3 regions of the Exiguobacterium sp. UBA5002 genome follow, and region 2 is predicted to be linked to each of the others. Evidence: predicted binding sites of a transcription regulator. Region 2 holds the regulator's gene; each other region holds the start of a gene.
What was found. Region 2 encodes LexA, which represses DNA repair genes until DNA is damaged. Its sites were predicted from a motif close to CGAACATATGTTCG; they were not measured.

Region 1: a site for LexA is predicted at 1,286-1,299, ahead of uvrB (excinuclease ABC subunit UvrB). Genes of this name have one in related genera too.
Region 3: a site for LexA is predicted at 1,199-1,212, ahead of recA (recombinase RecA). Genes of this name have one in related genera too.

What each region holds. Positions count from the first base shown of each region.
Region 1 covers NZ_DGYQ01000033.1:22,059-25,346, reverse strand. Annotated here, with positions in the region: gene uvrB (excinuclease ABC subunit UvrB) at 1-1,232, opposite strand, end outside; gene B4C70_RS09820 (PDZ domain-containing protein) at 1,439-2,602, opposite strand; gene B4C70_RS09815 (S41 family peptidase) at 2,625-3,288, opposite strand, start outside.
Region 2 covers NZ_DGYQ01000016.1:45,531-48,818, forward strand. Annotated here, with positions in the region: gene glpK (glycerol kinase GlpK) at 1-192, opposite strand, end outside; gene B4C70_RS03330 (MIP/aquaporin family protein) at 236-937, opposite strand; gene B4C70_RS03335 (metal-binding protein) at 1,124-1,594, opposite strand; gene lexA (transcriptional repressor LexA) at 1,626-2,240, opposite strand; gene yneA (cell division suppressor protein YneA) at 2,449-2,739, shown strand; gene B4C70_RS03350 (YneB family resolvase-like protein) at 2,785-3,288, shown strand, end outside.
Region 3 covers NZ_DGYQ01000004.1:87,344-90,631, forward strand. Annotated here, with positions in the region: gene B4C70_RS00655 (competence/damage-inducible protein A) at 1-1,173, shown strand, start outside; gene recA (recombinase RecA) at 1,285-2,328, shown strand; gene rny (ribonuclease Y) at 2,522-3,288, shown strand, end outside.

The sequences.
Region 1 (3,288 bases), on a different contig from region 2:
CGGATGATTTGCTCGACCATCTCTTTTGAATGTTCGAGTTCATACGGTCCTGGTGTCGCCGAGATATAAATCGCCTGACTGACTTTTTCCTCAAACTCCTCGAACCGTAACGGACGGTTGTCTTTTGCCGACGGAAGACGGAAACCGTGATCGACGAGGACTTGTTTCCGTGCCTGGTCCCCGTTATACATCCCGCGAATTTGTGGCAATGTGACGTGTGACTCATCGGCAACGAGTAAAAAGTCCTTCGGGAAGTAATCGAGCAATGTATACGGTGTTGCCCCTTCCGGCATCAAGTTCAAGTGACGCGAGTAGTTCTCGATTCCGGAACAATAGCCCATCTCCCGCATCATCTCAAGATCGTAGTTCGTCCGTTGTTCGAGCCGTTGCGCTTCAAGCAACTGATTGTCTTCACGTAACTTCGCAAGCTGCTCTTCCAGTTCCTTCTCGATGTTCGCGATCGCTTTCTGTAGACGGGTATCCCCCGTCACGAAGTGGGACGCCGGGAAGATCGAGATGTGCTCGCGGTCCGCGACGATCTCACCTGTCAGCGGATCCATGTCACGGATCCGTTCAATCTCGTCACCCAAGAACTCGACCCGGACACACTGTTCGTCGCGTGACGCCGGGAAGATTTCGACGACGTCTCCGCGGACGCGGAACCGTCCGCGCTGGAAGTCGATGTCGTTACGCTCATACTGAATGTCGATTAGACGACGAAGCATCTCGTTTCGCCCCATCTCATTGCCGACACGCAGTGACAAAACGTGGTTGTTGTACTCTTCCGGGTTACCGAGACCATAGATACACGAAACGGACGCGACGATCAAGACGTCCTCCCGTTCGAACAAGGCGGACGTTGCCGAGTGACGCAACTTATCGATCTCATCGTTGATTGAAGAGTCCTTCTCAATGAACGTATCCGTCGATGGGACGTACGCTTCCGGTTGGTAATAATCATAAAAACTAACGAAGTATTCGACCGCATTGTTTGGGAAGAATTCCTTGAACTCCGAGTAGAGTTGTCCCGCTAGTGTTTTGTTGTGGGCAAGGACGAGCGTCGGTTTCTTGATTTCCTTGATGACGTTCGAGACCGTGAACGTCTTCCCGGTACCGGTCGCCCCAAGCAACGTCTGATGTCGTTCGCCTTGTTTTAGCCCAGTCACCAATTTTTCGATTGCCGTCGGCTGATCACCACCTGGTTCAAATGGTGAAACGAGTTCAAAATCCATCGTTTGCTTCCCCCTCATCACGTTAAAAAATCTATTTTTATTGTACCACTTTACGAACAAACATTCGATTATGAAGTGCTCCTTTTAGGAAGTTACCCTTTTTTTCGAAAATGCAAAAGTTTCTTTTTGCTTCGAGTATTGATCCTCGATTTTTCTGCCGACAAAAAAATCCCCGTCACGGCTGTTACGTGACAGGGATGTACTCGTTAATGCAAGGACCGCACTTTAGTGCGACCATGGACCGGCTCGTTGACGAACAGAATACCAAGCTCATGATGATCTTGTTCATAGAAGGCACGTTGCGCAAACCGGATGTCGCCGTTATGGTTCATGACTTCAAGACGTAGATACGGTTTGTGTTTTTGGATGGCCTCGTAGAACGATGTTTCCGAATCGACCTTCTCACCATTGACTTTATAAATCGCTTCACCTGGAATCAAGCCCATCTCGGCAGCTGGTTTATCAGGTAGCGTTCCGAGAATGACGGCACCACGCGTTCCATTGAGGAACAATGGGGTCTGTGCCCGGTTCAAGCGTTTGACCCGCTGATGCAATAGAATATGCAGAACGAGCAACAAGACGATCCCGTACAGCCATTCAGCTTGTCCGGTGACGTATGCAAGAACCGTCAATAGAATCGCGACGAGACTCGTAATCAAACGTCCTTGAACGAGCGGACGCATCAATTCTTTCGGCAACTTACCCGTAAAGAGGAAGCTGAAGCCGATCGGTAACCAGAGAACGATCGGAACGAGCTCTGGGAAGCTATAACGTGGCCACCAGGCTTCAAGCACGTCGCCCGGAACAAAGACGAGCAAAGGCAATAGCCAAAGTTTATTCGCTGACAGCCCACCGATGAAGCGACCACGCTTCGAAACGACGAGTGACGGTGACAGGCGTCGCTTTCCGCGCCACCAGACGAGGAGACATTCCGCGACGAGCGTTAACGTCGCAAGCAATAAAATCATTTTCGGCTCAACCGTTCGAACCGGATCAAGACGTGAATCCATTAGGAACCAGCCAGCAAGTCCAAGCAAGACGATCGGCCAGAGTGGCAGGTTCAAACGAACGACACCAATCAACAGCAAGACGCTCGAAAGTCCAAGCAACAGTAGAGCGTACTGCGGTGTCACTGTCAATCCGAGCCATCCGCTGACGATGGACAAGACGAGACCGACGAGTAGACCTGGTAAAAGTGTTTCGAGGACATCGCTTCGTTTACCGTGTGTCCGGGAGCGAAACAGTCCGCGTTCCCGTTTGACACGCCGGATGCCGATGACCCAACTGACAAGGAGTGCTAACCACAAGGTCGGACTGGCGATGAGACTAATCGCGGTCCAACCAATTTCATCGAGTAATTCCACGCGCATTCAGACCTCTTTCCATTCCTTATTATTGTGCAGCGACCTCGAGTGCTTTTTTCCGCTGGACGTCATTTTTGTCGTCCTGGAGTTTCTTCAGGAGACGCGTCTCCATCTCACCCGCTGTCTGCTGATCGATTTTTCCAGTGACGTCAAGTTTCGCATCCTTTTGCAAGGCTTCGACAGCTTGTTTCATCGTGTCACCGAAATAGCCGTCCTGTCCTTTTGGCTCGTAACCGATCGCTTCGAGGACGAGGTGGGCATTCTCGACTGATTTTCCGTAATCGCCGACTGCAAGTGACTTCTGATCAGTCAGGATCTTCGTAACGTTGAAGTATGCTGGTTGCTTGACTTCGATCGTTGGCTCGACCCCTTTTTTGTGAATCCAGTTGCCGTCCGGCGTCAGCCATTTGTTCGTCGTCAACTTCAAATCACTACCGTCCTTTAAATCATACGCACTTTGGACGATGCCTTTACCGAACGATTTCGTACCGACGACTTCGGCGCCGGCACCTTCCTTCAGACCGGCTGCCAGAATCTCGGACGCAGAAGCGGATCCGCCGTCTTCGAGCACGACGATGTTATATGGTTTCTTCTCGTCTGCCTTCCCGAATTCCTGCTGGCGCTCGCCTTTATTGTTCTCGACTTGATAAATCGGCACGTCTTTCGGAATGAACGGAGCGATCATTTTCGAG
Region 2 (3,288 bases):
GAGTGCTTCTGCCATGACAGCAAGAATTGAACCCCAGATTTCGTTTGCATCATGCTCGACCCAGCCTGGTTGTGGGAAGTATTGCTTGAATTCCCGTTGTGCCGAGTTGACGATTTTCCCGTCGTGATCGAAGATGATCGCACGTGAGCTTGTCGTACCTTGGTCGAGTGCTAGGATATACTTGTTTTCCATTTCGAAATCCCCCTTGAGCGGTATGTGTTAGTGAGACGTGATCTTAGTAGATCAATTGATAGATGAACACGGCAAGCGCTCCACCGATGATTGGACCGACGACTGGAATCCATGAGTAGCCCCAGTCAGATGAACCTTTATTCGGAATCGGTAAGATAGCGTGTGCGATACGCGGTCCAAGGTCACGGGCCGGGTTGATGGCATATCCTGTTGTACCACCAAGTGATAGACCGATGACGACGACGAGTAAACCGACGATAAGTGGTTTTAAGCCGTCACCGAATGTCGTTAAACCGAGCGCCAAGATACCGAAGACGAGAACGAATGTCCCGATGATTTCAGAAATCAAGTTCGACGGCGTATGGCGAATCGCTGGACCTGTTGCGAACACACCGAGTTTTGCAGCTTGATCATCAGTCGCTTCAAAATGTTTCATGTAATGAAGCCAAACGAGAATGGCGCCGATGAAAGCTCCGACAAGTTGTCCGGCAATATAGACAGGAACGTCTGCCCACGGTAAATCAGAGTTTAAAGCAAGTGCAATTGTTAAAGCAGGGTTCAAGTGCGCTCCACTCTCAGCAGCGACGAATGCTCCTGTCATGACGGCAAGACCCCAAGCGAACGTGATGACAATCCATCCGCTGTTTTCGGACTTCGTCTTTCTCAAGACGACACCGGCGACGACACCATCCCCGAGCAGAATGAGGATCATCGTACCGATCATTTCTAGTACAAAGTTATTCATGCAAAACCCCTCCCTTTGGATTAAAGCAAATAATGGTCTTTCTACTTTAAATTACTCCGATTTGATAACGTTTTCAATACATATAATTGAAATATAGGAATGGAAATTTTTTATTTTAATGTTTAAAGATACGAAAAATTGGATAGGAAAACACCTCGTCTTGCCTGCAAGCAAGCAAAAGAGGTGTTAACGACGACGCTTTTTTCTTTTTTTAGGTCGAAACCAACTACTGGAATAATCTAGTAGGATATGAATTGTACTCGCCACCATGATACCAATGACAAAAGCGGGTAGGGAAGCGAACCAGGAATCGATGGTCTCTGACGCGATGACTTGAAAATACAAGCTGAGAAATAATAAGGGAATCACAAGTGCAGCACTATAAAGGAGTCGAATGACATCCCCAATGATCAATCCGTGTGACCAGATCGAGCGGTGGGGCATGATCTTCACATAAGGCATCCACAGGACTCGAAATGGTCCAAAGCGATAATACGGTTCTGACTTTAAATCGAGGTCAGGTGACAACCAAAGCGTACCGACAGCGATACCGATGGCAGTCGGTAACCAATCGGTTTGTTGCGTTGCGACCGAATACGCAACGTAACCCGTCAGTGCGACGGTATTGACGGTATCATGTACATTTCCTGAAGGCATGAAAAAAGACCAGTCGTAACTGGTCCCTCCGTCAATGAATCGTCCGATACACGCCGATTACCTTACCAAGAATGGAGACATTATCGAAATACATCGGATCCATCGAGTCATTTTCTGGTTGTAGACGTACCTGTTGATCTTCTAAGAAGAACCGTTTCACCGTCGCTTCGCTATCTTCGGTCATAGCTACGACGATTTCTCCGTTTTCTGCTGTGTTTTGTTGGCGTACGATGACACGATCGCCGTCAAGAATACCTGCGTTAATCATCGATTCACCATCGATCGTCAACATGAAGACCGTTTCGTTTCCTACATAATGTGCAGGAAGCGGGAATTGTTCTTCGATGTTTTCAATCGCTGTAATCGGAAGACCAGCTGTGACTTTCCCGATGACGGGAACATGAACGATGGCTTCCGTGATTTCTTCAGGCTTATCCAGCAATATCTCAATCGCACGTGGTTTCGTCGGGTCACGGCGAATCATTCCCCGTTTCTCGAGTCGATCCAAATGACCGTGTACCGTCGAGCTAGACGCGAGTCCGACTGCTTCTCCGATTTCACGAACTGATGGTGGATACCCCTTCAGTTTCACTTCAGAGACGATGTAGTCGAGAATCTCTTGTTGGCGCTTAGACATTTTCCGCATACGAATTGCCACCTCTTTCTGGATTGAATTTTGAAATGTAAGAATATATGTTTCTAAATTCACTATAACATAGAACAAATGAGCGTACAAACAATTGTTCGACATTTTGTGTTGACCGAACACGGGTTCTGTGTTTATTATGAGTTATGCGAACAATTGTTCCGCGAACGTTTATTCTAACTCATTCATTTCATATTTGGAGGGATTCATGATGATTCATACGATTCGTACTCATGCTTTTTCTATTCTCTTCTATGCATTAAGTATTGCCTTCGTGATCTTTTTACTCACACCACGCCCGGATGAAAAAGTGGCTCAACTAATGACAGCTTCCGTTACGGTCGATGAGAACGCTACAGTCGAACAAATTGCTGAAGTCTACAATGACGGTTCGATGTCAGATGAGGAATACGTCAACTGGTTGATTAAAAATAATGATGTCGAGACAAAACATGTCATCTCAAAAAGCAAAATCGTTGTACCAATCGCACAACAATGACAAAATGGAAAAGTTGTGAAAGAACGAACAGGGATGTGAGGTACGATGAAGGTCGTGATTTATTGTCGAGTATCGACCGAAAAAGAAGCACAAGATAGTTCGATTGAACGCCAACGGATGGAGCTTTCGAAGGTTGCTTCTCAAAAGGGATTTGATGTCGTGGACATCGTCTCTGAAAAAGAGAGTGGATATGATGTCGATCGGGAAGGGATGCTGACGGTTCTTGATCATGTGACACGTGACGCGGTAGATGCGGTCCTCGTGACGGATGATACACGGATTGGTCGTGGGAATGCAAAAATCGCTATTTTGCATACATTCAAAAAACATGGGGTCCGCTTGATGACGCTTGATTCAGATGGAGAATATCAACTTGCGGATGCAGAAGCGATGGTCCTTGAGATCGTCTCACTCGTGGAAGAATACCAACGGAAACTGCATAATGCAAAAATCGCCCGTGGCATGCGGCGAGCAGTCGAACAAGGTTTTCGCCCGGAACGAAATCTCAATCGTCAAGGAGAGAACGCAGGACGTAGTCGAAAAGACGTA
Region 3 (3,288 bases), on a different contig from region 2:
AATGCACAGTACCTTTCCGAATGGCTAGCCAGTGCAGGAATTGACGTTCATTATCATACAGTCGTCGGTGACAACCGCGAGCGGATGCAGAAAACGTTCCGTCAGGCGCAACAACGGGCAGATCTCCTCGTCATCACAGGGGGTCTTGGACCAACGGAAGATGATTTAACGAAAGAGGTGCTCGCAGATCTTCTCGGACGTGATCTCATTCTCGATCAAGCAGCGTACGAAAGAATCGAAGGATTCTTGAAGACACGTCAACGGGAGATGACGAACAACGAGCAGAAACAAGCATTAGTCATCGATGGCGCGACGGTTTTACGCAATGATGCGGGTCTTGCTCCCGGTATGTCGGTGCAGACGGAGCACCATCAATATATCGTTTTACCCGGTGTGCCACGTGAGATGAAGCAAATCCTCAAAGATCACTTCAGTCATTTGTTCGGTCAAGAGACAATCCGTTCCCGAACACTACGTTTCTTCGGAATCGGAGAATCGGCTCTAAACGATCGCCTGGAAACGTTAATCAAAGAAGCAACCAATCCATCGGTCGCCCCTTATGCGGAACTCGCTGAAGTCCGGTTGCGTCTGACTGCTAAAGCACTCGATCAACAGGAAGCCGACCGTATGCTCGATGAACTGGAACAACACGTACTGGCTGAAGTGGGCATGTACTTTTATGGATATGGCGAGACGAGTCTGCCGGAAGTCGTACTGAAACGGTATCAAGAAGCAGGATTGACACTGTCACTCGCCGAATCACTGACGGGAGGAGCTGTCGCGAGTGGTCTCGTTGATGTCAGCGGTGCGAGTCAAGTGTTGCGCGGGAGCGCCGTCGTCTATGATGATGCAGCGAAGCAAGCCGTGTTATCGGTACCGGAAGTTTTGTTACGAGAGCATACTGCTGTCAGTAAAGAGGTCGCGATCGCGATGGCTGAAGGGGTACGGGAACTGTATCAATCCGATATCGCCGTCGCGTTGACAGGGGAAGCAGGTCCGACGAGCAACAGCGGAAAAGTGGTCGGAACCGTCTATTGTGCTGTTGCGGACGCACGTGGAACACGCATCGTCGAATGGCAATATCCATCGTTCGACCGAGGAATGATTCGACTGCGCGCCGTCAAGGATACCTATTTCCTTCTACTGAAACATCTCGAAAAAGCACCCGAGTGAGAAAATTGGCCAATGTGCAAGTATGCGAATAAATGTTCGTAAAATGCTTGTCATTCGGTCTCAAAAGAAGTACAATAATCTCAGTAAGATAATTAAAAGGAGGCCTGCTACGTGAGTGATCGTAAAGCAGCACTTGAGATGGCGTTACGCCAGATAGAGAAACAGTTCGGTAAAGGTTCCATCATGAAACTCGGAGAAAATGCGGATCAGAAGGTTTCAGTGATCTCTTCTGGATCGATTACATTAGATATTGCCCTAGGTGCAGGTGGATACCCACGTGGACGGGTCATCGAAGTATACGGACCTGAATCGTCAGGTAAAACGACGGTAGCGCTTCATGCAATTGCAGAAGTTCAAAAACAAGGTGGACAAGCAGCATTCATCGATGCGGAGCACGCGCTTGATCCAGCATATGCCAACAAACTTGGTGTCAACATCGATGAGCTCCTCTTGTCACAACCGGACACTGGGGAACAGGCACTTGAAATCGCGGAAGCACTCGTTCGTTCTGGTGCGGTCGATATTCTTGTCGTCGACTCTGTTGCGGCACTCGTACCAAAAGCAGAGATCGAAGGCGAAATGGGTGACTCACACGTCGGTCTTCAAGCACGTTTAATGAGCCAAGCGCTTCGTAAGTTGTCCGGTGCAACGAATAAATCGAAGACGATCGTCATCTTCATCAACCAAATCCGTGAAAAAATCGGTGTCATGTTCGGTAACCCGGAAACAACTCCAGGTGGTCGCGCACTTAAATTCTACTCGTCTGTACGTTTAGAAGTGCGTCGTGCGGAAGCGTTGAAAAACGGTACGGACGTCGTCGGTAACAAAACGAAGATTAAGGTCGTCAAAAACAAGATCGCACCTCCGTTCAAACAAGCGGAAGTTGATATCATGTACGGTCAAGGGATTTCAAAGGTCGGTGAGTTGATCGACATCGGAACAGACCTCGATATCGTTCAAAAGAGTGGTGCATGGTACTCGTACAACTCAGAGCGTCTCGGTCAAGGACGTGAGAACGCGAAGCAATACATGGTCGAGCATCCGGAAGTCGCAGCAGAGGTCGAACGTTTGATTCGTGAACACCACGGTCTCGTCGATCGCGAAGAGCCGGTTGATTTCGAAGCAGAACAACCAGAAGATCTATTTGCTGAATAAACCGTTTCAGAGAGGATTCGCATGCGAATCCTCTCTTTTTTAGTGTAAAAGAGGAAAACAGTGGAATTCTTTCCCGTCCGTTCGTTGACAATGAACGAGTGCTATCCTTACAATATAGATGTACGTTTTTTAGACAGCTTCGATGAAATACCGAAATGAACTAAGAAACACCTTGCAAAGGGGAGGTGAACCCATGAGTACACTGACTTGGATTGTCATACTTCTCCTCACTTTGCTGATCGCATTCATCGTAGGCTACTTCTTGCGGAAATCGATTGCAGAAGCGAAAATTCAAGGCGCAGAAACGGAAGCGAACAAAATCGTTGAACGTGCGCGTGAATCGGCTGAGGCAACGAAAAAAGAAGCAGTACTCGAAGCGAAAGATGAAGCATTCAAACTTCGTAACGAAGTGGAAAAAGAATTGCGTGAACGTCGCCAAGAGCTAGCGAAACAAGAAGCCCGGTTGCTCCAGAAAGAAGAGACACTCGATCGCCGTGTTGACGCTATCGACCGTAAGGAAGATCAAATCAATACACGTGATGCAGAGATCGCGAAACGGAAGCATCAAGCTGAAGAACTAGAGCGCAAAGTAGAGGACCTGTATGAACAGGGACGTCAAGAGCTTGTCCGCGTCGCGAATTTATCGCAAGACGAGGCAAGAACGATCATCATGGATGAGACGAAACAGGCTGCTTTACACGACGCAGCCATTCTTCAAAAAGAAATCGAACAAAAAGCAAAAGAAGAAGCCGACAAGAAAGCACGTAACATCTTGTCACTTGCGATTCAACGGTTCGCCGCTGAACATATCGCAGAGACGACTGTATCGGTCGTCAACTTGCCGAACGATGAGATGAAAGGTCGGATCATCGGACGGGAAGGCCGCAACATCCGTACGCTCGAGACCTTGACTGGGATCGACTTGATCATCGATGATACGCCGGAAGCCGTCATTTTGTC